DNA from 4 places in the Streptomyces sp. NPDC057877 genome. Region 1 is predicted to be linked to each of the others. Evidence: riboswitches for the same ligand, from Rfam matches in the RefSeq annotation. Region 1 holds a riboswitch; each other region holds the start of a gene.
The links. Region 1 has a riboswitch for cyclic di-AMP ahead of ACFVQG_RS11465 (M23 family metallopeptidase). Riboswitches for the same ligand answer to the same signal wherever they lie in the genome.

Region 1 (5,825 bases):
TGGCGCACATGCGGAGGTGGTGGCCAGTGAGATCGATGGGGCGATACGGCACCCTGGGGGTCGTCGCGGCCCTCACGGCCGGACTGCTCGGCGGCTGCGGCAGCCTGGAACCCCGGTCCCGGACCATGACACGGGCCCTCCCCGCCGACGCCGAGTTCACCCACCCCGGCGTGCTGCTCAGCAAGGCCCAGCTCAAGGCCGTCCGGGAGAACGTCACCGCGGGCAAACAGCCCTGGCTGAAGGCCTACCTGGACATGCGCGACAGCGCGTACGGCTCGTACCGCCACACCGCCAAGCCCTACGAGACCGTCGCCTGCCCCACCAACGGCCGACCGAGCCCCGCCTGCCGGGCCGAGCGCCGCGACGCCATCGCCGCCTACACCCAGGCCCTCCTCTTCACCGTCACCGGCAGACAGCGGCACGCCGCCAAGGCCACCGCCATCATGGACGCCTGGTCCGCCAAGCTGAAACGGCACACCGGCGGCAACGCCGCCCTCCAGTCGGCCTGGTCCGGCGCCACCTGGGCCCGCGCCGCGGAGATCATCCGGCACACCCCCGGCTCCACCTGGCCCCCCGACCGCGTACGCCGCTTCGAGGCCATGCTCCGCACCGCCCACCTCCCCGAGGTCACCGCCCGGGTCCCCGACTTCAACGGCAACTGGGACCTCGCCATGACCGACGCGGCCATCTCGATCGCCGTCTTCCTGGACGACCACCAGACCTTCGACGACGCCCTGGCCCGCTTCCGCGAACGCGTCCCCGCCTACTTCTACCTGGAGAAGGACGGCCCCCGCCCCCGCGCACCGAAGGGCGGCACGATCAACACCCCGGCCGAGATCACCTCGTACTGGTTCAAGCAGAGGACGTACAAGGACGGCCTCGCCCAGGAGACCTGCCGTGACTTCCGCCACGTCGGCTACTCCCTCGCGGCGACCGCCCACATTGCCGAGACCGCGTGGCACCAGGGCGTCGACCTCTACACCGAGGTCAAGGACCGCCTCAAAGCCACCCTCGCCCTGCACGCCCGCCACCAGCGCGGCGGCACCACCCCCGCCTGGCTGTGCGGCGGCGAGGCCGACCGGAACATGGGCCCCCACCTGGAGGTCGTCCTCAACCACCTGGACCACCGCCTGGACGACACCGCGCCCCCCGCCGCCCGTGACCTGGCCCGCCGGACCCGCCCCGCGGGCACCGACGACCGCCTGGCCTCCTGGGAGACGCTCACTCACGCGAACAACCCCGGATAGACGTGTGTGCTGAGCACCCCGCGGATGGCGTACACTGGAGTCAACGACGCGGGGTGGAGCAGCTCGGTAGCTCGCTGGGCTCATAACCCAGAGGTCGCAGGTTCAAATCCTGTCCCCGCTACTGAAGGCTCAGGGCCGGAATCCAGTTCATGGATTCCGGCCCTGAGTGTTTTCCGTACCCCTCACCCCACCCTCACGAAAAGTGACCGGACGAACGCCCTCCGCATAACAACTGACACACGGTCAGAACTGACGACCCCTCAGTTTCACGCTCATCCTGTGTCAACTCGCCCGAATTTCGCCGTTCATGGCCGTGTACGTCCCCTCATCAATCGGTAATGATCAAGAGGAACGGCTTGGAATTCAGCCCCCGGTTCTATTAACGTCCGATAACGCAGCGCGGTCGTCCCAGCCGTCACAAGAGACGGCTCCGTGCTCACGCGCCGAATCCCGCGAGGGAACCGGGGAACCACCACCCTGGGGTGAATCGCGCGTCAGCCGCCGTAGAAGTACGGATGGTTTACGCGCGTAGGAGACCTTCCTGCTCCGAACCCGTCAGCTAACCCGGTAGGCGAAGAAGGAAGGAAGGAGTACGCCTACGTGGCGTCCAACCGGCCTGGCACACCCACCGCCCCCTTCGTGCCCGCCCAGCGCTCCAGCTCCGACGACACCGTCGTCTACGGCGGCGACCGCACCGACGAGGGCCCCTGGGAGGAGTGGAACCCCACCGCGGAGTCCATCCGCCCCGTTCGCGGCCGGCATCGCGTCACCAAGCAGCGCGGCGGTGGGCTCGCCCGCAGCTCCACCGTTCTCGGCGTCGGTGTCATAGCCGCCGTCGGCGCGGGCGGCATGGCCACCGCGCAGACCGGCAAGCCGCCGGTCTCCATCTCGATGCCCGACCTGCCCTCCGTGGGCTCGCCCTTCTCGGACGACGACGAGGGCGCCGACGACACCGGCAGCGCCGCCGAGGTCCAGGGCGCCGCCGCCCCGCTCAGCGGCGTCGGCGTCATCACCACGGACACCGCCGACGGCACCACCGACGCCGGTGAGGCCCTGCGCGCCCGCATCATGGCCCAGGCCGAGCAGCAGCAGGACCAGGTCGACACCAAGGCGCAGCAGGCCGCCGAGGCCGCCGCCGCGAAGGCCGCCGCCGAAGCCGCCGAGAAGGCGGAGAAGGAGGCCGCGGCCAAGGCCGCCGCCGAGAAGGCCGCCGCGGAGGAGGAGGCCCGCAAGAAGGCCGAGGCCGAGCGGCTCGCCGAGCTGGCCCGGCAGTTCACGCTGCCGACCTCCTCGTACACGATCACCTCCACCTACGGTCAGGCCGGTGCCATGTGGTCCTCCGGCTACCACACCGGCCTGGACTTCGCCGCGCCCACCGGCACGCTCATCAAGGCGGTCCACAGCGGCACGATCACGCAGGCCGGATGGGACGGCTCCTACGGCTACAAGACCGTGCTGACCCTCGATGACGGCACCGAGATCTGGTACGCCCACCAGTCGTCGATCAGCGTCAGCGTCGGCCAGAAGGTCACCACCGGGGATGTCATCGGGCGCGTGGGCGCCACGGGCAACGTGACCGGGCCGCACCTGCACTTCGAGGTCCACACCGCGGGCGGAGGCGGCGGGCTCGACCCGCTGGCCTGGCTCCAGAGCAAGGGACTCACGCCCTGAGCAAGGGACTCACGCCCTGAGCGTGGGGCTCACGCCCCTGCCTGTGGAGAGCTGAGGGCCTCTCCCGAACGCGAACCCGAACCCCGGCGGTCCTGACGGCAACCCCCCGACGTCAGGGCTGCCGGTTTCGGTTGTCCGGAATACCCTTCTCCGGCAGGCGCGTTGAAGCAGGGCATGACTCCTCTCCCTGTGCGCAAGCTCGGCCCCTCCGACCTGGAGGTCTTCCCGCTCGCCCTCGGCGGCAACGTCTTCGGCTGGACCGCCGACGAGGCCACCTCCTTCGCCGTCCTCGACGCCTACACGGCCGCGGGCGGCAACTTCGTCGACACCGCCGACTCCTACTCGGCATGGGCCGAGGGCAACCACGGCGGCGAGTCGGAGACGATCATCGGCCGCTGGCTGCGGGCCCGCGGCAACCGCGCGGACGTCATCGTCGCGACCAAGGTCAGCCAGCACCCCGAGTACCAGGGGCTCACCGCGGCCACCATCAAGGCCGCCGCCGACGCGTCGCTGCGCCGCCTGGGCACCGACCACATCGACCTCTACTACACCCACTTCGACAAGCCCGAGGTACCGGTCGAGGAGATCATCAGCGCGCTGGACGGTCTGGTGCGCGCGGGCAAGGTGCGGTACATCGGCGCCTCCAACATCTCCGCGGCGCGGCTGAGGGAGTCCCTGGCCTTCTCCGAGCGCGAGGGCTTCGCCCGGTACGTGGCCCTCCAGCCGCGGTACAACCTCGTCTCCCGCGACACCTACGAGGGTGAGCTGCGGGACCTGGCCGGTGCGGCGGGCCTCGCGGCCGTGCCGTACGCCGCGCTGGCCGCCGGGTTCCTCACCGGGAAGTACCGGCCCGGCACGACGGTCGACAGCGCACGGGCCGCGGGGGCGGGCAAGCACCTGGACACCGGGCGCGGCCGTGACGTGCTCGCCGCCCTCGACGACATCGCCGCCGCCCACGACGTCCCCGTCGCCACGGTCGCCCTCGCCTGGCTCGCCGAGCAGCCGACGGTCGCCGCGCCGATCGCGTCCGCGCGGACGGTGGAGCAACTGCCCGCGCTGCTGGGGGTGGGGGAGCTGCGGCTGACGGAGGCGGAGGTGGGGAGGCTTACGGAGGCGTCGCGTCCGTAGCGTTCCCTACTGATCCGTAGCGATCAGCGCTGATCCACAGCGCTCAGTACTGATACGGGTTGTACGCCGGATACGGCGGCGCTGGTGCCCAGCCGTACACCGGCACCGGGGGCGCCGTCATCCGGGCCGCGTGGTCCAGGGCCGGGCGGGCGACCTCCCGGCGGTTCCACAGCTCGTGCAGGAGTTCCTGTTCCCGTACGACGAAGTCCGCCCCGGCCCGGCCCCGGCGGCCCCGGTGCCGGAGGAACGCGAGTGCGGTCGCGTAGGCCTCGTACTGTGCCACCGCCCGTGCCGCCGGTCTGCCGAGGTGGTGTCCGGCGTACTCGCGGGCCAGGCGGCGGGCGCGCAGGGAGCCGAGGGCGTAGGGCTCGGCCGGGGTGAGCCAGCCCGCGGCGGCGTAGGCGGGCAGTTCCTCGCGTACGGTGCGCAGTTCGCGCTGTCGGGTCCAGATGGCCAGCCAGGTCAGCAGGCCGAACGCGGGGACCATGAACATGCCGTACACGGCGAAGAAGCCGTACGGTCCGAAGGACGCCGAGCCGTTCCACAGCGCGTGCAGGCCCATGGCGAGCAGCAGTCCCGACAGGGGGAGCAGGACGCGGCGCAGGCGCTGGCGGTCGGCGGAGAGCGCGGCGATACCGAAGCCGATGCCGGTCAGGACGGTGAACAGGGGGTGCGCGAAGGGCGACATGACGATGCGCACGAAGAAGGTCGCGGCGGTGACGGAGGCGATGCCGCTGCCGCCGGTGAGCTGGTCGGTGCCGAAGGCGGTGCCGAGGTAGAGGATGTTCTCGGTGAAGGCGAAGCCGGTGGCGGTGACACCGGCTATGACGACGCCGTCGACGATCCCGGCGAAGTCGCGGCGCCGGAAGAGGAAGACCAGCAGTACGGCGGCGGCCTTCGCGGACTCCTCCACGACCGGCGCTATCACGGTCGCCCCGAGGGTGTCCGCGCTCGCCGGGTCGGCGGTGGCCGTGGCTATCCAGCGGGTGGCGAAGCTGTTGGCGACGATCGCTATCAGGGCGGCGGCGCAGGCGCCCCAGGCAAAGGCGAACACCAGGTTGCGCCAGGGGCCGGGGGCGACGCGGTCGAGCCAGCGGAACGCGGCGACGAGCAGGGGGACGGGAAGGACCGCGAGGCCCAGTCCGACCAGGAAGCCCTCGGTGCCGGTCTCCTTGCGGACCAGGGCGAGGATGACCAGGCCGGAGAGGGCGAGGAGGGTGACCAGGGCGCCGTAGCGGACCCAGGCGCGTTGCCACCAGTGGGGGTGCCGGTGGGCTGCGTACGGTGGGTGTGTTTCGTACGGTGTGTACGTTGAGTACGTTGCGTACGGGGGACTGGTGGCCACGGCATCGACCCTAACGGGGAAGAGGCGTCGTTCGTGGTGCTCAGGCGCCGGTGGGGGGTTGGTCAGTGTGCAGTAGGCGCGGTACGCGACGGAAGAGCAGGTCGTTCACGACATGCCCCTTGTCCAGCCCCTGGCCCTCGAAACGGGTGAGCGGGCGGTTGGCGGGGCGTGGGGCGAAGCCGCCGTCCGGCTGGGTGTTCTCGAAGGCGGGGTGGGCGGTGAGGACGTCGAGCATCTGCTCGGCGTACGGCTCCCAGTCGGTGGCGCAGTGCACGATCGCGCCGGGCTTGAGGCGGGTGGCGGCGAGGGTGAGGAAGTCCGGCTGGATCAGGCGGCGCTTGTGGTGCCGCTTCTTGGGCCAGGGGTCGGGGAAGTAGACGCGCAGGGCGTCGAGGGAGTCGGGGGCGAGCATCTCGCGGAGCAGGATGATGGCG
Region 2 (5,825 bases), on a different contig from region 1:
GACCCGCTGGCCTGGCTGCGCAGCCACGGGCTCGACCCGTCGTAGCGCGTCCGCCGTCACGCATCCGCCGTAACGTTCCGCTTCCGCTCGGTGAGCCCCCGGCCCTCGGTAAGCCCTCGGCCCTCGGTGAGCCCCCGGTGTGAGGGCTCACCCGACGGCTCGCGCTACAGCTTCTCCACCGGCGCGTACCGCAGCAGCAGCCGCTTGGCCTTGCCGTCGCCGAAGTCGATCGACGCCTCGGCCTTCTCGCCGGTGCCCTTCAACGCGACCACCGTGCCGAGCCCGAACTGGTCGTGGGTCACCCGGTCACCGACCGCGAGTGCGATCACCGGCTTCCTGTCGGTGGCGAACCCGGACGCCCCCGACGCCGAGGAACGCGACCTCGACGACGACAGGGAGGCGGCCACGCCCGAGACCGGACCCGCCGGGGCCCCGGAGGCGCCGGTCCGCTTCCAGTCGACGTGGTGGCCGGGGATCTCCTCCAGGAAGCGCGAGGGCGGGTTGTACTGCGGCTGCCCCCAGGCGCTGCGCATCGCCGACCGCGTGAGGTAGAGCCGCTCGCGCGCGCGGGTGATGCCGACGTAGGCGAGGCGGCGCTCCTCCTCCAGCTCCTTGGTCTGGCCGAGGGCGCGCATGTGCGGGAAGACGCCGTCCTCCATGCCGGTCAGGAAGACGACCGGGAATTCGAGGCCCTTGGCGGTGTGCAGGGTCATCAGGGTGATGACGCCGTCGCCGTCCTCCTCGTCGGGGATCTGGTCGGAGTCGGCGACCAGGGCGACCTGCTCCAGGAAGTCGGCCAGCGTGCCCGACTCGCCCTCCGCGCGCTCCTGCTCGAACTCCATGGCGACGGCGGCGAGTTCCTGGAGGTTCTCGATACGGGTCTCGTCCTGCGGGTCGGTGGAGTTCTGCAACTCGGCCAGATAGCCGGTGCGTTCGAGCACCGCCTCCAGGATGGTCGCGGGTCCCGCGCCGGACTCGACGATCGTACGGAGGTCCTCCATCAGCGTGTTGAACCGCTTGACGGCGTTGGTCGACCGGGCGGCCATGCCGTACGCCTCGTCGACGCGGCGCAGCGCCTGCGGGAAGCTGATCTTCTCGCGCTGGGCGAGCGCGTCGATCATGGCCTCGGCACGGTCGCCGATGCCGCGCTTGGGGACGTTGAGGATGCGGCGCAGCGGGACGGAGTCCTCGGGGTTGGCGAGCACCCGCAGGTAGGCGAGGACGTCCCGGACCTCCTTGCGCTCGTAGAAGCGGACGCCGCCGACGACCTTGTAGGGCAGGCCGACGCGGATGAAGACCTCTTCGAAGACACGGGACTGGGCGTTCGTACGGTAGAAGACGGCGACGTCCCCGGCCTTCGCCTCGCCCGCGTCGGTGAGGCGGTCTATCTCCTCGGCGACGAACTGCGCCTCGTCGTGCTCGGTGTCGGCGACATAGCCGGTGATGCGCGCTCCCGCGCCCGCGTTGGTCCACAGGTTCTTGGGGCGGCGGGACTCGTTGCGCTCGATCACGGCGTTGGCGACGGTGAGGATGGTCTGGGTGGAGCGGTAGTTCTGCTCCAGCAAAATCGTCGTCGCGTCCGGGTAGTCCTCCTCGAACTGGAGGATGTTGCGGATGGTCGCGCCGCGGAAGGCGTAGATCGACTGGTCGGCGTCACCGACCACGCACAGCTCGGCGGGCGGGATCTCGGCCTCGGGCGGCACGTCGACGGGGTGCTCCGAGGTGCCGACCAGCTCGCGCACCAGGGCGTACTGGGCGTGGTTGGTGTCCTGGTACTCGTCGACCAGGACGTGCCGGAAGCGGCGGCGGTAGTGCTCGGCGACGTCCGGGAAGGCGCGCAGCAGGTTGACCGTCGTCATGATCAGGTCGTCGAAGTCGAGGGCGTTGGCCTCGCGCAGCCGCGACTGGTACAGGGCGTAGGCCTGGGCGAGGGTCTTCTCGAAGCCGTCGGTGGCCTGGGCGGCGAAGTCCTCCTCGTCGATCAGCTCGTTCTTCAGGTTGCTGATCTTGGCGCTGAAGGACTTGGGCGGGAAGCGCTTGGGGTCGAGGTCCAGGTCACGGCAGACCAGGGCCATCAGACGCTTGGAGTCGGCGGCGTCGTAGATCGAGAAGGACGAGGTGAAGCCGAGCCGCTTGCTCTCCCGGCGCAGGATGCGCACACAGGCGCTGTGGAACGTCATCACCCACATCGCGCTCGCGCGCGGGCCGACGAGCTGCTCGACGCGCTCCTTCATCTCGCCCGCGGCCTTGTTGGTGAAGGTGATCGCGAGGATCTGCCCGGGGTGCACATCCCGGTCGGCGAGCAGATAGGCGATGCGGTGGGTGAGCACCCGGGTCTTGCCGGAACCGGCTCCGGCGACGATGAGCAGGGGGGAACCGGCGTGCACGACGGCGGCGCGCTGGTTGTCGTTCAGCCCGTCCAGGAGCGCGGCGGAGTCCAGGACGGGGCGCGGGGCGCCGTCGCGGTAGTAGGCCTCCCGGTCCGGGGGCGCGTCGAACTTCCCGCCGAACAGATCGTCCGGAATCGGCTCCGGAACGTGATCGTCCTCGGGCGGCGGCGGGGGCTCGTCCGCGGGGCCGCGCTGGGCCTGGAGGTCCGCCAGGAAGCTGTCGTCAAAGAGGCTGCTCATCGCTCTCCGAGTCTAGGGTGCCGCACTGACAACCGGAGGCCGGATGCCCATCACGGGACCGCCGGTCCGCCACCACGCTCCGTGATGCCGGGCCCTGGCGCCCGTATCGGCAACGGACGAGCGCTCACCGGAATTCCGTCACGGTCCATTCCAGGCCGGACACGGTGAGCGACGCTCCGGATAAGGTCACGAAAATGTATCGGGCATATCACCCACCAACCTTCACAGCCGCCACACGAGTTGGCTACGGTGCCCAGCGGGCCGTACGACCCCCACCGGCGAACGTCGCCGGGCCGCGCGGCCTCCGCCGAGTCCGGCGTGCCCGAGTGGCACCCGCCGGAGCCGGGGACCCACAGACCCCCCGGGGTGAATCGGCCCACTCCTCTCGTGGGAGCGGCCGTAGGGCAACCCTTCCGAACCACCCGCCCGAACCCGACAGCTAACCCGGTAGGCGGCGCATGGAAGGAGTCGCCTCCTTGGCGTCGCACCGCAAGTCGCGTCCCGCGGGCGGCCGCATGGCCGGTATACGGACCCCCGCCCTGGCCACCGCCGCCCTCACCTCCGTCGCCCTGCTCTCGCAGACGGCCAACGCCGCCCCCTCGGACGACGACCGGCCGAGCCTCGAGGAGGTCGAGAAGAAGGTCGACGACCTCTACCGCCAGGCGGAGTCGGCGACCGAGAAGTACAACGCGGCCAAGGAGAAGACCGCGAAGCAGCGCAAGCGCGTCGACACCCTCCTCGACGACGTGGCCCAGCGCACCCAGAAGCTCAACGACGCGCGCGAGGAACTGGGTTCCTACGCCGCCGCCCAGTACCGCACCGGCGCCGCCGCCCCCGACACCGCCACCTTCCTGCTCGCGGACTCACCGCAGGACTACTTCGACCAGACCCAGCTCATGGGGCGGCTCACCAGCACCCAGAAGTCGGCGGTCGACGACTACTTCGCCGAGCAGACGGCGACGATGGAGAAGCGGGAGGAGGCCACCGAGAGCCTCGCGACGCTCAACGAGTCGCAGAGCGACCTGCGGACGGCCAAGTCCACCGTCCAGAAGAAGCTCGCCGACGCGCGCGACCTGCTGTCGGAGCTGACCGCCGAGGAGAAGGCCCGCCTCGCGGCGATCGAGAAGAAGAAGCAGGAGGAGGCCGAGCGCAAGGCGGCGGAGCTGGCCCGCCAGCAGGCGGAGGAGCAGCAGCGCCTGGCGGACGAGGCCGCCGCGGCGGCGCGGGAGCAGGAGGAGACCGGCACCTCCGACGGCTCGGACGCCTCCGGCTCCACGGGCTCCACCGGCTCCACCGACACCGGCGGCTCGACGGACACCTCGGCCGACTCCTCGTACGCCACCAAGGCCGAGAAGGCGCTCGCCTTCGCCCGCGCCCAGATCGGCAAGCCGTACGTCTGGGGCGCCACCGGCCCCGACTCCTACGACTGCTCCGGCCTGACCATGGGCGCCTGGAAGGCCGCCGGGGTCACCCTCCCGCGCACCACCTACGACCAGGTCAACGCGGGCACGACGGTCCCCCTGTCCAGCGCCCTCCCCGGCGACCTGGTCTTCTTCTACGACGACGTCACCCACGTCGGCATCTACATCGGCAACGGCATGATGATCCACGCCCCGAAGCCCGGCACGTACGTGCGCGAGGAGTCGATCTACTACGACGGCGAGTCGTCGATCCACAGCGTGGTGCGGCCCGCCTGACGCGGAGGGCGGCCCAGGGGACCCTGCCGCACGGAGGCGACCCCTGGGCCCGGCTCTCAGGTCCAGAGCACCGCGATGAAGATGTTGGTCATGGTCAGCAGGCCGACCAGACCGAACAGGCCCTTGTCCACCTTCTCGTCGTCCCGCTTCACATAGACGAGTCCGAGGATCACGATCAGCAGGGCCAGCTTCACACCGATCTTGATGTTGTCGACGGTCCGGTCGTCGGCCTGGTTCAGGCCGACCAGGACCACACCCGTGACCAGCATCGTCAGGGCACCGTGCAGCATCGCGGGGACAAAGCGGGCGGTGCCCTGGCCCATCGCCTTCATCTGGGTGAGGAAGCCGCCGAGCAGCGCGGCGATACCGATGATGTGCAGGCCGACGAAGATGTGGATGAGTACGTCCATGGGGCCGGAGCCTAGCCACGGCCCGGGCGCCCTCCGACACCGCCCCACCCCGTCCGCCCTCCTGGCATCCCTTGCATATATGCGCGCATAGCAGCCGCTCCGTCGCCCCGGCCCCGGAATCCCCACATCGGTCACCGCACTGCGTGAAGTCGACGGCCCGCCCCGGGGACGGCGGTCATCTCCGGTCACCCCGCGGTCCGCTCACGTCACTTCCGCACAACCCGTCACCGCCCCGACGGACCCGGGTTTAGCGTCCTCCACCAGGTGACCGGCTCGCCATCGCCGCCCGGGCCAGGGGCGGCCGTCGGTCACCCCCGCCGAGGAGGTCCGGCGGCGGTCCGCTCCCCCTGTGCGGGCCGCCGCCGGACGCGTCCCCCCGCGTCTCGCGGCCGTAGGAAAGGATGGGCAGCCCTGGTGGCAGCGCACCGCAAGCCCCGACCACGTCCGGCAGGCGGCACCACGGCCCGTACGGCCGCCACCATCGCCCTGGCGGGCGCGGCCACCGCGACGGCCTTCGACGGCACCTCACACGCCGAGCCGAACCTCACCCCGACGCAGGTCACGGCGAAGGTGGACAGGCTCTACCAGGAGGCCGAGGCCGCCACCGACCAGTACAACGGCGCCAAGGAGAAGGCCGACGCCGCCGAGGACCGGCTGGCGGAGCTGCGCGACGAGGCGGCCCGCAAGGAGGAGCGGCTCAACTCGGCGCGCGAGGCGCTCGGTTCGGCCGCGGCGGCGCAGTACCGCACCGGCGGAGTCGACCCCGCGCTCCAGTTGGCCCTCTCCGACGACCCCGACCGCTACCTGGAAGGCGCCGCGCTCGCCGAACGCGCCGGGCACCGGCAGGACACCGCCGTCACCCGCGTCCGCGGGCAACTGCGCGAGATCGAGCAACTGCGCGGCGCCGCCCGCGTCGAACTCGCCTCCCTGAAGTCCCGCCAGGCCGAGCTGAAACAGCACCGGAAGACGATCACCGGCAAGCTGGACAGGGCCCAGCGACTGCTCGACCGGCTGACGTCCGAACAGCGCGCCCGCGTCACCTCCGACGACGGCTCCGCCCGCGCCTCCCGCACCGCCACCGCCCGGGA
Region 3 (5,825 bases), on a different contig from region 1:
CCGGAGCCGTACAGGTCGCCGGTGCGCAGGGAGGCGCCGTTGACGGTCATGTGGGCGAGCTGCTGGGCGGCCGTCCAGTACATGGTGGAGAAGGGAGGCTCGGAGATGACGTGGCCGTTGACGGAGACCGAGATACGCAGGTCGTAGCCGCCGGGCTCCTCCTGGGCGTCGTCCAGGTAGGGCAGGAGGGGGTGGGTGCGCTCCGGTGGGGCTACCCGGGCCTCCTCCAGGGCGTCCAGCGGGGTGATCCACGCCGAGACGGAGGTGGCGAAGGACTTGCCGAGGAAGGGGCCGAGGGGCACGTACTCCCAGGCCTGGAGGTCGCGGGCGGACCAGTCGTTGAGGAGGCAGAGCCCGAAGACGTGCTCGCGGAAGTCGCCGAGCGCGACGGCGCCGCCCATCGGTGACGGCGCGCCGACCACGAACCCGACCTCGGCCTCGATGTCGAGGCGGACGGAGGGCCCGAAGACCGGCGCGGGATCGGCGGGGCCCTTGCGCTGGCCGGACGGGCGGACGACCTCGGTGCCGGAGACCACGACCGTGCCGGAGCGGCCGTGGTAGCCGATCGGCAGGTGCTTCCAGTTGGGGGTCAGGGAGTCCGTGGCGTCGGGGCGGAACATCTGGCCGACGTTCCGGGCGTGGTTCTCGGAGGCGTAGAAGTCGACGTAGTCCGCGACCTCGAAGGGGAGGTGCAGGGTCACCGAGGTCAGCGGGTGCAGCAGTGGTTCCAGGGCCTCGCGGTGGGAGGGCACGGTCACCCAGGCGGTGAGCGCGCGCCGCACGTCCGACCAGGTGGTGCGGCCCGCGGCCAGCAGGGGGTTCAGGGTGGATCGGCCGAGCAGGGCGGCGTAAGGGGAGCCGAGGGTCAGGGCCGCGGCCCCGGCGTCGAGGACGTGGTCGCCGAGGCGGACACCGATCCTGCGGTCCGCGCTGCCGGGGAGTGAGAACACGCCGTACGGAAGGTTGTGCGGTCCGAAGGGGTCACCCTCGGGGACATCGAAGGGGGGCATGGGGTGCTGCCTCACTTTCGTACGCGCCGTGGTCCAGGGGTCGCGCCGCGGTGCGAGCGCGCCACACGTTCAGGTGGTCGCGCCACACGTTACGGCTGGGGCGGCCGTCTTGGGCAGTGTCCGCGGTCCGGCCGACCACGTGGCGGCGGACCGCGACCGGGCCCGGGAGACCGAAGGACGGAGCGGGGCAAGGAAGTTGAGAGGAGGCACGGGGGTGAACGAAGGGAGCGCGATGTCCGTATTCTCTGATCATGGCCGCACCCACCGCATATGCCGAGCGCACCGCGTACTCCCTCATCGCCACCGACCTGGACGGAACGCTCCTGCGCGGCGACGACACCTTCTCCGACCGGTCGCTCACCGCGCTCGCGCGGGTGGCCGCGGCCGGTGCCCGGCACCTGGTGGTGACAGGCCGACCGGCACCCAGGGTGCGTCCGCTGCTGGAGTTCCTGGGCGGCACAGGGCTGGCGGTGTGCGGGCAGGGCGCGCAGTTGTACGACGCCGGTACGGACCGCCTGCTGTGGTCCGTGACCCTGGACCGGGAGCTGGCCGAGACCGCGCTCGGCAAGATCGAGGCCGAGGTGGGGCAGGTGTACGCGGCGGTCGACCAGGACGGCGTGGAGGGGCTCACGCTCATCGAGCCGGGCTATCTGATGCCGCATCCCACGCTGCCCGCGGTACGCGTGGAGCGGCGCGACGACCTGTGGTGCGCGCCCATCAGCAAGGTGCTGCTGCGCCATCCCAGCCTGTCCGACGACGAGTTGGCGTCGGTGGCCCGCGCGGTGGTGGGTTCGCTGGCGACGGTCACCATGTCGGGGCCGGGGACCGTGGAACTCCAGCCGTGCGGCATCACCAAGGCGACCGGCCTGGCGCTGGCCGCCCGGCGGCTCGGGCTGCGCCCGCAGGACACCATCGCCTTCGGCGACATGCCCAACGACATCCCGATGTTCGACTGGGCGGGGCACGGCGTGGCCATGGCCAACGCCCACCCGGAACTCAAGGCCGTCGCGGACGAGGTCACCCTCTCGAACGAGGACGACGGCGTCGCCGTCGTCCTCGAACGTCTCTGCTCACGGGGCTGAGGTCAGGTGCTCAGCCCCGAGTCCGCGGGCGGGCGCTCAGTACGCGCCGAAGACGTTGTCGATCGAGCCGTACCGGTCGGCGGCGTAGTTGCAGGCGGCGGTGATGTTGGCGACCGGGTCGTACGGGTCGTAGACGGTGCCGGGCACGTGGTACGCGGCGAAGGTCGGGTCGATGACCTGGAGCAGGCCCTTGGACGGGGTGCCCGCGACGGCGTTGGAGTCCCACAGGTTGATGGCGTTCGGGTTGCCGGACGACTCCCGCATGATGTTGCGGTGGATGGCGTCGTAGGAGCCCGGGATGCCGTGCTGCGCCATCACGGAGAGCGACTGGCGGATCCAGCCGTCGAGGTTGTTCGGGTACGCGACCGCGGTGGCCGCGGCCGGGGCGGCGGTCGTGGTGTGCGCGGAGGCGGTGGTCGCGCCGATCAGCGGGAGCGCGAGCACGGCGGCACCGGTGCCGGCGAGAGCGATCTTGCGGGCGACGCGGGTGGTGCGGGCACGGCGGGGCTGGCCGTTTGCAGGCATGGTGAAGGTCCTCTCCGGCGCCTGCGAGGTGAGCTGTCGGGTTCGGGCGGGAGATGCCCGGCCGTGCCCTGCGCGGGTACGACTTCACCCCAAGCCGTGCCGTGGCGTCGTACGGCGTCGTGTGACGTCGTACGCGTCGCGGCCCGGCGACTTACCTGGGTCCCCCGCTCCTGCCTTGGATGAGTGAGTCCGTCATTGGGTGGCCGGGCGGTGGCAGGATTCGGCGTCCGCCCGACTGGATCGGGAACGTATGCGAGAGCACATGTCGGAAACAAGTACGGGACGCATGCATCACACCGTTCAGTCCTTGATCGACCTTGATCGACCTTGATCGGGCGATTTCGGGGTACTTGATCCTTTGCGAACGCACAGATTCAACTGCCCGCGCGGGAAGGCTGATTCATGGGTGATTCACAAGGGTCCGGCGGTCGCGGGAGGGTGGTGCGGCCCCGTGCGCGGGGTGAGCCAACTCACGGGTGTCCACAAGACCGGCAAAACGGGCATTGCGGCCAACTCGCCCTTGGGGGTCGGATGGTGTCCGGGGCGGATCCGGAACCCCTTCTGGCGGATGCGTCGTTGTCGTAGTGATCGCCTGGGGAGTGGCGCGAACGGAGGGGCGTGCCCATGTCGGCATGGATGATCAGAGGGTGCGACTCAGGGCTTTCTGTGGCATCCCTCCGCAATCACTCACTTAGCTCCCACATCCACGCTTATCTAATGATCGAAAGCATTCCGGCCGTGATCCGATACCGCCCGTGCTGCAACGGTGGGCGCCCTCGGTGATCGAAACGTGACCGGATACGCTGACTTGAGTGAAGGCAGCGACGTATCGACAAACCGCGTAAGCGCCGGTGGACACCAGCAGACAGGAGACCCCTCGTGACCGTCGTCGGGCCATTCGGGCTGAGCGTGCGGGACCAGGCCCTGGAGGCCGATGTCCAGGCTGGGATGGCTGCTGTCGAGGAAGGGTTGCTTGAGGCAACCAAAAGCGAGGTCCCGTTCATCACCGGCGCCGCCCAGCATCTGGTGCGGGCGGGCGGGAAGCGTTTTCGGCCACTGCTCGTGATGCTCGCGGCCCAGTTCGGTGACCCCTACGCGCCCGGAATCGTGCCTTCCGCCGTGGTCGTGGAACTGACCCACCTCGCGACCCTGTACCACGACGACGTGATGGACGAGGCGGCGGTACGGCGCGGGGTGCCCAGCGCGAACACCCGCTGGGGCAACTCCGTCGCCGTCCTCACCGGCGACTTCCTCTTCGCCCGCGCCTCGCACATCCTGGCCGACCTCGGGCCGGAGGCGGTCCGGGTGCAGGCCGAGGCGTTCGAGCGGCTGGTGACCGGGCAGATCCTGGAGACCGCGGGCCCGGCCGACGGGCGCGATCCGGTCGACCACTACCTCGACGTGCTCTCCGGCAAGACCGGTTCGCTGGTCGCGGTCGCCTGCCGGTTCGGCGCGATGATGTCCGGCGCGGACGAGACGGTCGTGGACGTCCTCACCCAGTACGGCGAGCGGCTCGGTGTCGCCTTCCAGCTCGCGGACGACGTCCTGGACATCGCCTCCGACTCCCATGAGTCGGGCAAGACGCCGGGCACCGATCTGCGCGAGGGCATCGCGACGCTGCCCGTGCTGCGGCTGCGGGAGCGGGCCGCCCGGCTGGGGCTGGCCGAGGACATCGCCCTGTGCAAGCTGCTGGACTCCGACCTCACCGACGACGAGCAGCACCGGCGTGCGCTGACGGCGCTGCGCGCCCACCCCGCGCTGGAACAGGCACGGGCGGACACGGTGCGGTACGCGAAGGACGCGCGGTCGGCGCTGGTGCCGCTGCGGGAGTGCGACGCGAAGGCGGCGCTGATGGAGCTGTGCGACGCGGTGGTGCACCGGGCGGGGTAGCCGTCGGTCGCCGTGTCTGTCGGTTGCCCTGTCCGTCGGGAGCTGTGTCCGGCGGCCACCCTGTCCGGCGGCCACCCTGTCCGTCGGGAGCCGTGCCCGTCGGTCGCCGTGTCCGGCGATGACGCGATGCCCGTCCGCTACCCCTACGGGTCGGGTGTACGCGGTGTCGCCTCGTGTCATACCCGAGCAGTACGCGGAGTTGGCTCCGTGGGTTGACGTATCTCGCGGGCCGATTTGGTCAGATGGGAACCACGGAAAACACCACTCCTCACCGATTCGGGTGAGAATGGCGGCTCGGGGTACAGCGCGACGAGGACGTGACGAGACGGACAGCCGCCGCCGACGCGAGAGGTAAGGCACACATGGCACCGTACGCATCCGACGACAACACGACCGCGGCGCGGGACGCGCAGGACGACGAGGCGCGCGGAGTACGGCGCAGGGCCGCGCGGTATGTCGTCCCGGTCGCGGTGACGGGGGTGGCCGCGGCGACCATCGGGCTCGTCCCGGCGATCGCCGACTCCGGCAGCCCGGACCTGCCGAAGATCAGCGCGCAGCAACTCATAGAGAAGATCGCCGAGTCGGACGTACAGCAGCTGTCCGGGACGGTGAAGATCACCTCGGATCTGGGGCTGCCCGACCTCGGCGGCCTGGAGGGCGGTCTGGCGTCCGGCATGGCCGGGCCGAAGGACGGCGAGGGCTCCACCGCGGACCCGTCGGCCAAGCTCACCGAGCTGGTGTCCGGCACGCACACGCTGCGCGTCGCCGCCGACGGCCCGGACCGGCACAAGCTGTCGCTGCTGGAGGACGCCGCCGAGTACAGCCTGATCCACAACGGCAAGGACGTCTGGGGATATGACAGCGCGTCGAACGAGGTGTACCACGGCACCGCGGCCGACAGCCCCGACGCGAGGGAGAAGACCGACGAGGTCCCGGCCACGCCCAAGGACCTCACCGAGGAGGCCCTGAAGTCGGTCGACGACACCACCTCGGTGACCGTCGACGGGACCGCGCAGGTCGCCGGGCGGGACGCCTACAAGCTGCTCATCAAGCCCAGGCAGTCCGGCTCCACGGTCGGCGCCATCAGCGTGGCGGTGGACGCGAAGACCGGCCTGCCGCTGAAGTTCACGCTGACCCCGGCGAGCGGCGGCGCCGCCGTCGTGGACGCGGGCTTCACCCAGATCAGCTTCGCCAAGCCCGCCGCGTCCACCTTCGACTTCACACCGCCCAAGGGCGCGAAGGTCACCGAGGAGGGCGACGCCGCGACGGAGAAGCACGAGCGCGGATTCGGGGAGGACTTCCCCAAGGGCCTCGACAA
Region 4 (5,825 bases), on a different contig from region 1:
GAGATCATCGGTGAACAGCTGCGCGAGGTCGTCGAGGAGGAGGTCCCGGCCCGCGCCCTGATGGCCGCCTACCGGCTGCCGCACGACGGCACGCGCGCGTGCGACGCCGCCGACCTGGCCCTGACCGTCCTCGGCGGCGGTGAGTCCTCCCGGCTCTACAACCGCCTCGTGCGCCGGGACCGTACCGCTGTCGCGGCCGGGTTCGGCCTGCTGCGGCTGGCCGGGGCGCCCTCCCTGGGCTGGCTGGACGTGAAGACCTCCGGCGACGTCGAGGTGCCGGTCATCGAGGCCGCCATCGACGAGGAACTCGCGCGGTTCGCCGCCGAGGGCCCCACGGCCGAGGAGATGGAGCGCGCCCAGGCCCAGCTGGAGCGCGAGTGGCTGGACCGGCTCGGCACGGTCGCGGGCCGCGCCGACGAACTGTGCCGGTACGCCGTGCTGTTCGGCGACCCGCAGCTCGCCCTGACCGCCGTGCAGCGCGTCCTCGACGTGACGGCCGAGGAGGTCCAGGAGGTCGCCAAGGCCCGCCTGCGGCCCGACAACCGCGCGGTGCTCGTCTACGAGCCGATCGCCGGGGCCGACGAGACGGAAGCCGACGACACCGAAGCCGACGAGACCGAGGAGGCGGCCAAGTGACCGAGCTGACCACGATGGAGTTCCACCCCCAGCCGCAGGCGGGCGAGCCCAAGCCCTGGGCGTTCCCGGCGCCCACGCGCGGGACCCTCGGCAACGGCCTGACCGTGCTGCGCTGCCACCGCCCCGGCCAGCAGGTCGTCGCCGTCGAGGTGCTGCTGCACGCGCCGCTGGACGCCGAGCCCGCCGGTCTCGACGGCGTCGCCACGATCATGGCGCGGGCCTTCTCGGAGGGCACCGACAAGCACTCCGCCGAGGAGTTCGCCGCCGAGCTGGAGCGCTGCGGCGCCACCCTCGACGCGCACGCCGACCACCCCGGCGTCCGCCTCAGCCTGGAGGTCCCGGCCTCCCGCCTGGCCAAGGGCCTCGGGCTGATCGCCGACGCGCTCAGGGCGCCCGCGTTCGCCGACAGCGAGGTGGAGCGGCTGGTGCGCAACCGCCTCGACGAGATCCCGCACGAGCTGGCCAACCCCTCCCGGCGCGCCGCCAAGGAGCTGTCCAGGGAGCTGTTCCCGGCCGACTCGCGCATGTCGCGCCCGCGCCAGGGCACCCAGGAGACCGTCGAGGCCATCGACTCCGCGGCCGTACGCGCCTTCTACGAGCGGCACGTCCGCCCCGCCACCGCCACCGCGGTCGTCGTCGGCGACCTCACCGGCATCGACCTGGACGCGCTGCTCGGCGACACCCTGGGCGCCTGGACCGGCTCCACGGCCCAGCCCCGTCCGGTGCCCCCGGTGACCGCCGACGACACCGGCCGGGTCGTCATCGTGGACCGCCCCGGGGCCGTGCAGACGCAGCTGCTGATCGGCCGCGTCGGCCCCGACCGGCACGACCGCGTGTGGCCCGCCCAGGTGCTCGGCACCTACTGCCTCGGCGGCACCCTGACCTCCCGCCTGGACCGCGTCCTGCGCGAGGAGAAGGGCTACACCTACGGCGTACGGGCGTTCAGCCAGGTGCTGCGCTCCGCCCCCGACGGCACCGGCGCGGCGATGCTCGCCATCAGCGGCTCCGTGGACACGCCGAACACCGGTCCCGCGCTGGCCGACCTGTGGACGGTGCTGCGCACCCTCGCCGGGTCCGGGCTGACCGACGCCGAGCGGGACGTGGCCGTGCAGAACCTGGTCGGTGTGGCGCCGCTGAAGTACGAGACCGCGGCGGCCGTGGCGAGCACCCTGGCCGACCAGGTCGAGCAGCACCTGCCCGACGACTTCCAGGCGACGCTGTACCGCCAGCTCGCCGCGACGGGCACCGTGGAGGCCACGGCCGCGGTCGTGAACGCCTTCCCGATGGACCGCCTGGTGACGGTCCTGGTGGGCGACGCGGCGCAGATCAGGGAGCCCGTGGAGGCGCTCGGCATCGGCGCGGTCACCGTCGTACCGGCCGAGTAGCGGCACGCGCGTGGGGCCCTGGTGGCGGTTCCGTCACCAGGGCCCCTCTATGCCCGATTTGATAGGGAGATAGCCCGTCTGCCCTGTGGGATGCGCTACAAAAACCGGGTTCTGTTTGGGAATTGAAAGCGCGCCCGCTTAGCGTCATCCGGGCTGTCCGTCAGGCAGTGCGCCGCACCCGCGGCACCGGACAGCCATCGCCGAGTCCCCGTACGGCGCGAGCCAGGGGGAGCCGGGGACCCAACTGCGTAGTCCCTGGGGTGAATCGGACGCCCGCGCGTGCCGCGAGGGGGTCCGTAGGAGACCTTCCTGCTCCGAACCCGTCAGCTAACCCGGTAGGCGAGAGGGAAGGAAAGGACGAGCCACCCTATGGCGTTCACCCGCCCTGCCGGGAAGCACCGCCGTACCGGCCGCACCAAGCGCACCACCGCCCACGTGGCGGGCGTCGCGGCCCTCACCACCGGCGGCGTGGTCGGCACCCTGGCCGCCCCCGCGCTCGCCGCCGAGCCCACCGCGGAGCAGACCGGGCTCACCCCGGTCGTCAGCATCGACGACGCCGTGGCCGACCGGGTGGACGCCCAGGCCGACGCGCAGATGGAGGCCGCGGAGCTGACCCAGGCCAGGCAGCAGGCCCAGGAGGCCGCCCGCAAGCAGGCGGCCGAGGCGGCCGAGAAGGCGCGAGCGGCCAAGGAGCGCGCCGCCCGCGAGGCCGAGCGCAAGCGCCTGAACACCTATGTGACGCCCATCTCGGGCTCGTACGTCTCCACCTCCTACCGCTCCGGCGGCGCCCTGTGGTCCTCCGGCAGCCACACCGGCATCGACTTCCACGCCGCCAGCGGGACCTCCGTGCACGCGGTCGGCTCCGGCACCGTCGTGGAGGCGGGCTGGGCCGGGGCGTACGGCAATCAAGTCGTGATCCAGATGATTGATGGTACGTACACCCAGTACGGCCATCTGTCGTCCATCGCGGTCTCGGTGGGCCAGACGGTCACCCCGGGGCAGCAGATCGCCCTCTCCGGGGCCACCGGCAACGTCACCGGAGCGCATCTGCACTTCGAGGCGCGGACGTCCGCCGAGTACGGCACGGACATCGACCCCCTCGCCTACCTCCGCTCGCACGGCGTGAGCCTGTAGGACGACCACCGCACCCCGCGCACCCCCGCCCCGGCTCACGAGCCGGGGCTTTCGGTGTTTCGGGGGTCCGTATGTCCAAAAAATATCCATGGTTTCCAGGCCGCCATCGGAAATTCCGGCTCATTGCAATAGAGTCACGGAACACACGTCAATCGTCGACGTTTCACGGGGATTAAGGCGGAGGTCGGTCATGCGTATTCCGGCGCACTCGGTGTGCACGGCGATCCGGGATGACATCGTCTCGGGTGTCTACGAGCGCGGCAGCCGGCTCACCGAGGAACTGCTCGCCCGCCGCTACGGCGTCTCACGCGTCCCCGTCCGGGAGGCCCTGCGCACCCTGGAGGCCGAGGGCTTCGTCGTGACCCGGCGGCACGCGGGCGCGTGCGTCGCCGAGCCGACCGAGCAGGAGGCCTCCGACCTGCTGGAGATGCGGATGCTCCTGGAGCCGCTGGGCGCCTCCCGGGCCGCCCAGCGGCGCACCGAGGCCCATCTGAAGGTGCTGCGCGGACTGGTGCGGCTGGGCCAGGAGCGGGCCAGACGGGGTCACAGCGACGATCTGCGCTCGCTCGGGGGCTGGTTCCACGAGACGCTGGCCCAGGCCTCCGGCAGCCCCGCCCTGATCGCGATGCTGACCCAGCTGCGGCACAAGATCGCCTGGATGTACACCGTGGAGGCGCCCGCCGGGGCCGTGGAGTCCTGGGCGGAGCACGGCGCGATCGTGGACGCGGTCGCGCGCGGCGACGCCGAACGCGCGCGAGCGCTCACCGCGCTGCACACCGAGCGCGCGACCGCCGCGCACCGGCTGCGCTTCACCCTGGGCGGCCCGGAGCGTGTGAGGACTTCGCAACATCCCGTAAACATGCCGAGCCTGCGGCATTAACAAAGGCGCCGTATACAAAGAGGGATATTCGGTGGGGGTTATTTTTGCTGCCCTTTTTCGGTCGCGAACACAAGCGTGAATTATCGCCCATATGTGAACCCCGTACGTGGACCCGCACCTGAATGCGCGCACCGAAACACGGACGCGCACGAAAAACGGCGGAGCCGCGCCGCCCGGAAAGGGCGACGCGGCTCCGCCGCGTGCTGCGCGCGCCGGTCAGACGGTCTCGGGCAGCTCCTCCAGGCCCTCGGCGACCAGCTTGGCCAGGCGGTCGAGAGCGGCATCCGCGCCCTCGGCGTCGGAGGCGAGGACGATCTCCTCGCCGCCCTGGGCGCCCAGACCCAGGACGGCCAGCATGGAGGCCGCGTTGACGGGGTTGCCCCCGGCCTTGGCGATCGTCACCGGGACGCCTGCGGCCGTGGCGGCTCGGACGAAGATGGAGGCGGGGCGGGCGTGGAGGCCCTCGGCCCAGCCGACGTTGACGCGGCGCTCAGCCATGTGATGCTGCCCTTCGGTGTTCAGGGTTGTCTAGACCAGTGTCCCATAACGTGAAGCATGCCCGGAGCGGGCTCGCGCCCGTCCCTTCGGATGACGCCGGACCGCGGCCTCGGTCCGGCTGACGTCCCCCACAGACTGCCTCGCGCCGTTGTCGTACGCGAGCCGTACGCTGGGGCCCATGCAGAACTCGGCGGACCGGCAGGAGTACCCCGCTCACTGGGAGGCCGACGTGGTGCTGCGCGACGGCGGCACCGCGCGCGTGCGGCCCATCACCGTTGATGACGCCGAGCGCCTGGTCAGCTTCTACGAGCAGGTCTCGGACGAGTCGAAGTACTACCGCTTCTTCGCGCCCTACCCGCGTCTGTCCGCCAAGGACGTCCACCGCTTCACGCACCACGACTTTGTGGACAGGGTGGGACTCGCGGCCACGATCGGCGGCGAGTTCATCGCCACCGTACGCTACGACCGGATCGGCCCCAACGGAACACCCGCCTCCGCGCCCGCCCACCCGTCACCCACCACCGCCCTTGCCGGAGGGCGCTCCGCGCCCGCACCTCCTGAAACGGCCGAGGTCGCCTTCCTGGTGCAGGACGCGCACCAGGGCCGGGGCGTCGCCTCCGCCCTCCTCGAGCACATCGCCGCCGTCGCGCGGGAGCGCGGCATCCGCCGCTTCGCCGCCGAGGTGCTCCCCGCCAACACCAAGATGATCAAGGTGTTCACGGACGCCGGGTACACCCAGAAGCGCAGCTTCGAGGACGGCGTCGTCCGCCTGGAATTCGACCTCGAACCCACCGACCGCTCGCTCGCCGTGCAGTACGCGCGCGAGCAGCGGGCCGAGGCGCGGTCCGTACGGCGGCTGCTGGTACCCGGCTCCGTCGCCGTCATCGGCGCCGGACGCACCCCCGGGGGAGTGGGCCGCAGCGTCCTGCGCAACATCAAGGACGCCGGGTTCACCGGCCGCCTGTACGCCGTGAACAGGGCCTTCGACGAGAACCAGAGGGACGTCGACGGGGTACCGGCGCACCGCTCCGTGCGGGACATCCCGGACCACGTCGACCTCGCGGTCGTCGCCGTGCCCGCCGCGCACGTCCCCGAGGTCGTCACCGAGTGCGGCGAGCACGGCGTGCAGGGGCTCGTCGTGGTCTCCGCCGGATACGCCGAGAGCGGCCCCGACGGACGCGAGCGCCAGCGCGAACTCGTCCGCCACGCGCGCGCGTACGGCATGCGGATCATCGGGCCCAACGCCTTCGGCATCGTCAACACGGCGTCGGACGTCCGGCTCAACGCCTCCC

Region 2: another riboswitch for cyclic di-AMP. It lies ahead of ACFVQG_RS34495 (NlpC/P60 family protein); the one in region 1 lies ahead of ACFVQG_RS11465 (M23 family metallopeptidase).
Region 3: another riboswitch for cyclic di-AMP. It lies ahead of ACFVQG_RS36335 (transglycosylase SLT domain-containing protein); the one in region 1 lies ahead of ACFVQG_RS11465 (M23 family metallopeptidase).
Region 4: another riboswitch for cyclic di-AMP. It lies ahead of ACFVQG_RS33765 (M23 family metallopeptidase); the one in region 1 lies ahead of ACFVQG_RS11465 (M23 family metallopeptidase).

What each region holds. Positions count from the first base shown of each region.
Region 1 is NZ_JBHVMS010000003.1:799,204-805,028, forward strand. It holds gene ACFVQG_RS11455 (alginate lyase family protein) at 36-1,247, shown strand; tRNA gene ACFVQG_RS11460 (tRNA-Met) at 1,295-1,368, shown strand; cyclic di-AMP (ydaO/yuaA leader) riboswitch at 1,679-1,836, shown strand; gene ACFVQG_RS11465 (M23 family metallopeptidase) at 1,848-2,918, shown strand; gene ACFVQG_RS11470 (aldo/keto reductase) at 3,093-4,046, shown strand; gene ACFVQG_RS11475 (PrsW family intramembrane metalloprotease) at 4,090-5,391, opposite strand; gene trmB (tRNA (guanosine(46)-N7)-methyltransferase TrmB) at 5,432-5,825, opposite strand, start outside.
Region 2 is NZ_JBHVMS010000014.1:11,564-17,388, forward strand. It holds gene ACFVQG_RS34485 (M23 family metallopeptidase) at 1-45, shown strand, start outside; gene pcrA (DNA helicase PcrA) at 165-2,630, opposite strand; cyclic di-AMP (ydaO/yuaA leader) riboswitch at 2,955-3,099, shown strand; gene ACFVQG_RS34495 (NlpC/P60 family protein) at 3,107-4,327, shown strand; gene ACFVQG_RS34500 (hypothetical protein) at 4,384-4,737, opposite strand; gene ACFVQG_RS34505 (NlpC/P60 family protein) at 5,152-5,825, shown strand, end outside.
Region 3 is NZ_JBHVMS010000016.1:7,408-13,232, reverse strand. It holds gene fahA (fumarylacetoacetase) at 1-1,010, opposite strand, end outside; gene ACFVQG_RS36340 (HAD family hydrolase) at 1,262-2,092, shown strand; gene ACFVQG_RS36335 (transglycosylase SLT domain-containing protein) at 2,129-2,617, opposite strand; cyclic di-AMP (ydaO/yuaA leader) riboswitch at 2,623-2,813, opposite strand; gene ACFVQG_RS36330 (polyprenyl synthetase family protein) at 3,497-4,507, shown strand; gene ACFVQG_RS36325 (outer membrane lipoprotein carrier protein LolA) at 4,870-5,825, shown strand, end outside.
Region 4 is NZ_JBHVMS010000013.1:132,804-138,628, forward strand. It holds gene ACFVQG_RS33755 (M16 family metallopeptidase) at 1-636, shown strand, start outside; gene ACFVQG_RS33760 (M16 family metallopeptidase) at 633-2,021, shown strand; cyclic di-AMP (ydaO/yuaA leader) riboswitch at 2,210-2,378, shown strand; gene ACFVQG_RS33765 (M23 family metallopeptidase) at 2,391-3,155, shown strand; gene ACFVQG_RS33770 (GntR family transcriptional regulator) at 3,346-4,035, shown strand; gene ACFVQG_RS33775 (HPr family phosphocarrier protein) at 4,252-4,533, opposite strand; gene ACFVQG_RS33780 (GNAT family N-acetyltransferase) at 4,712-5,825, shown strand, end outside.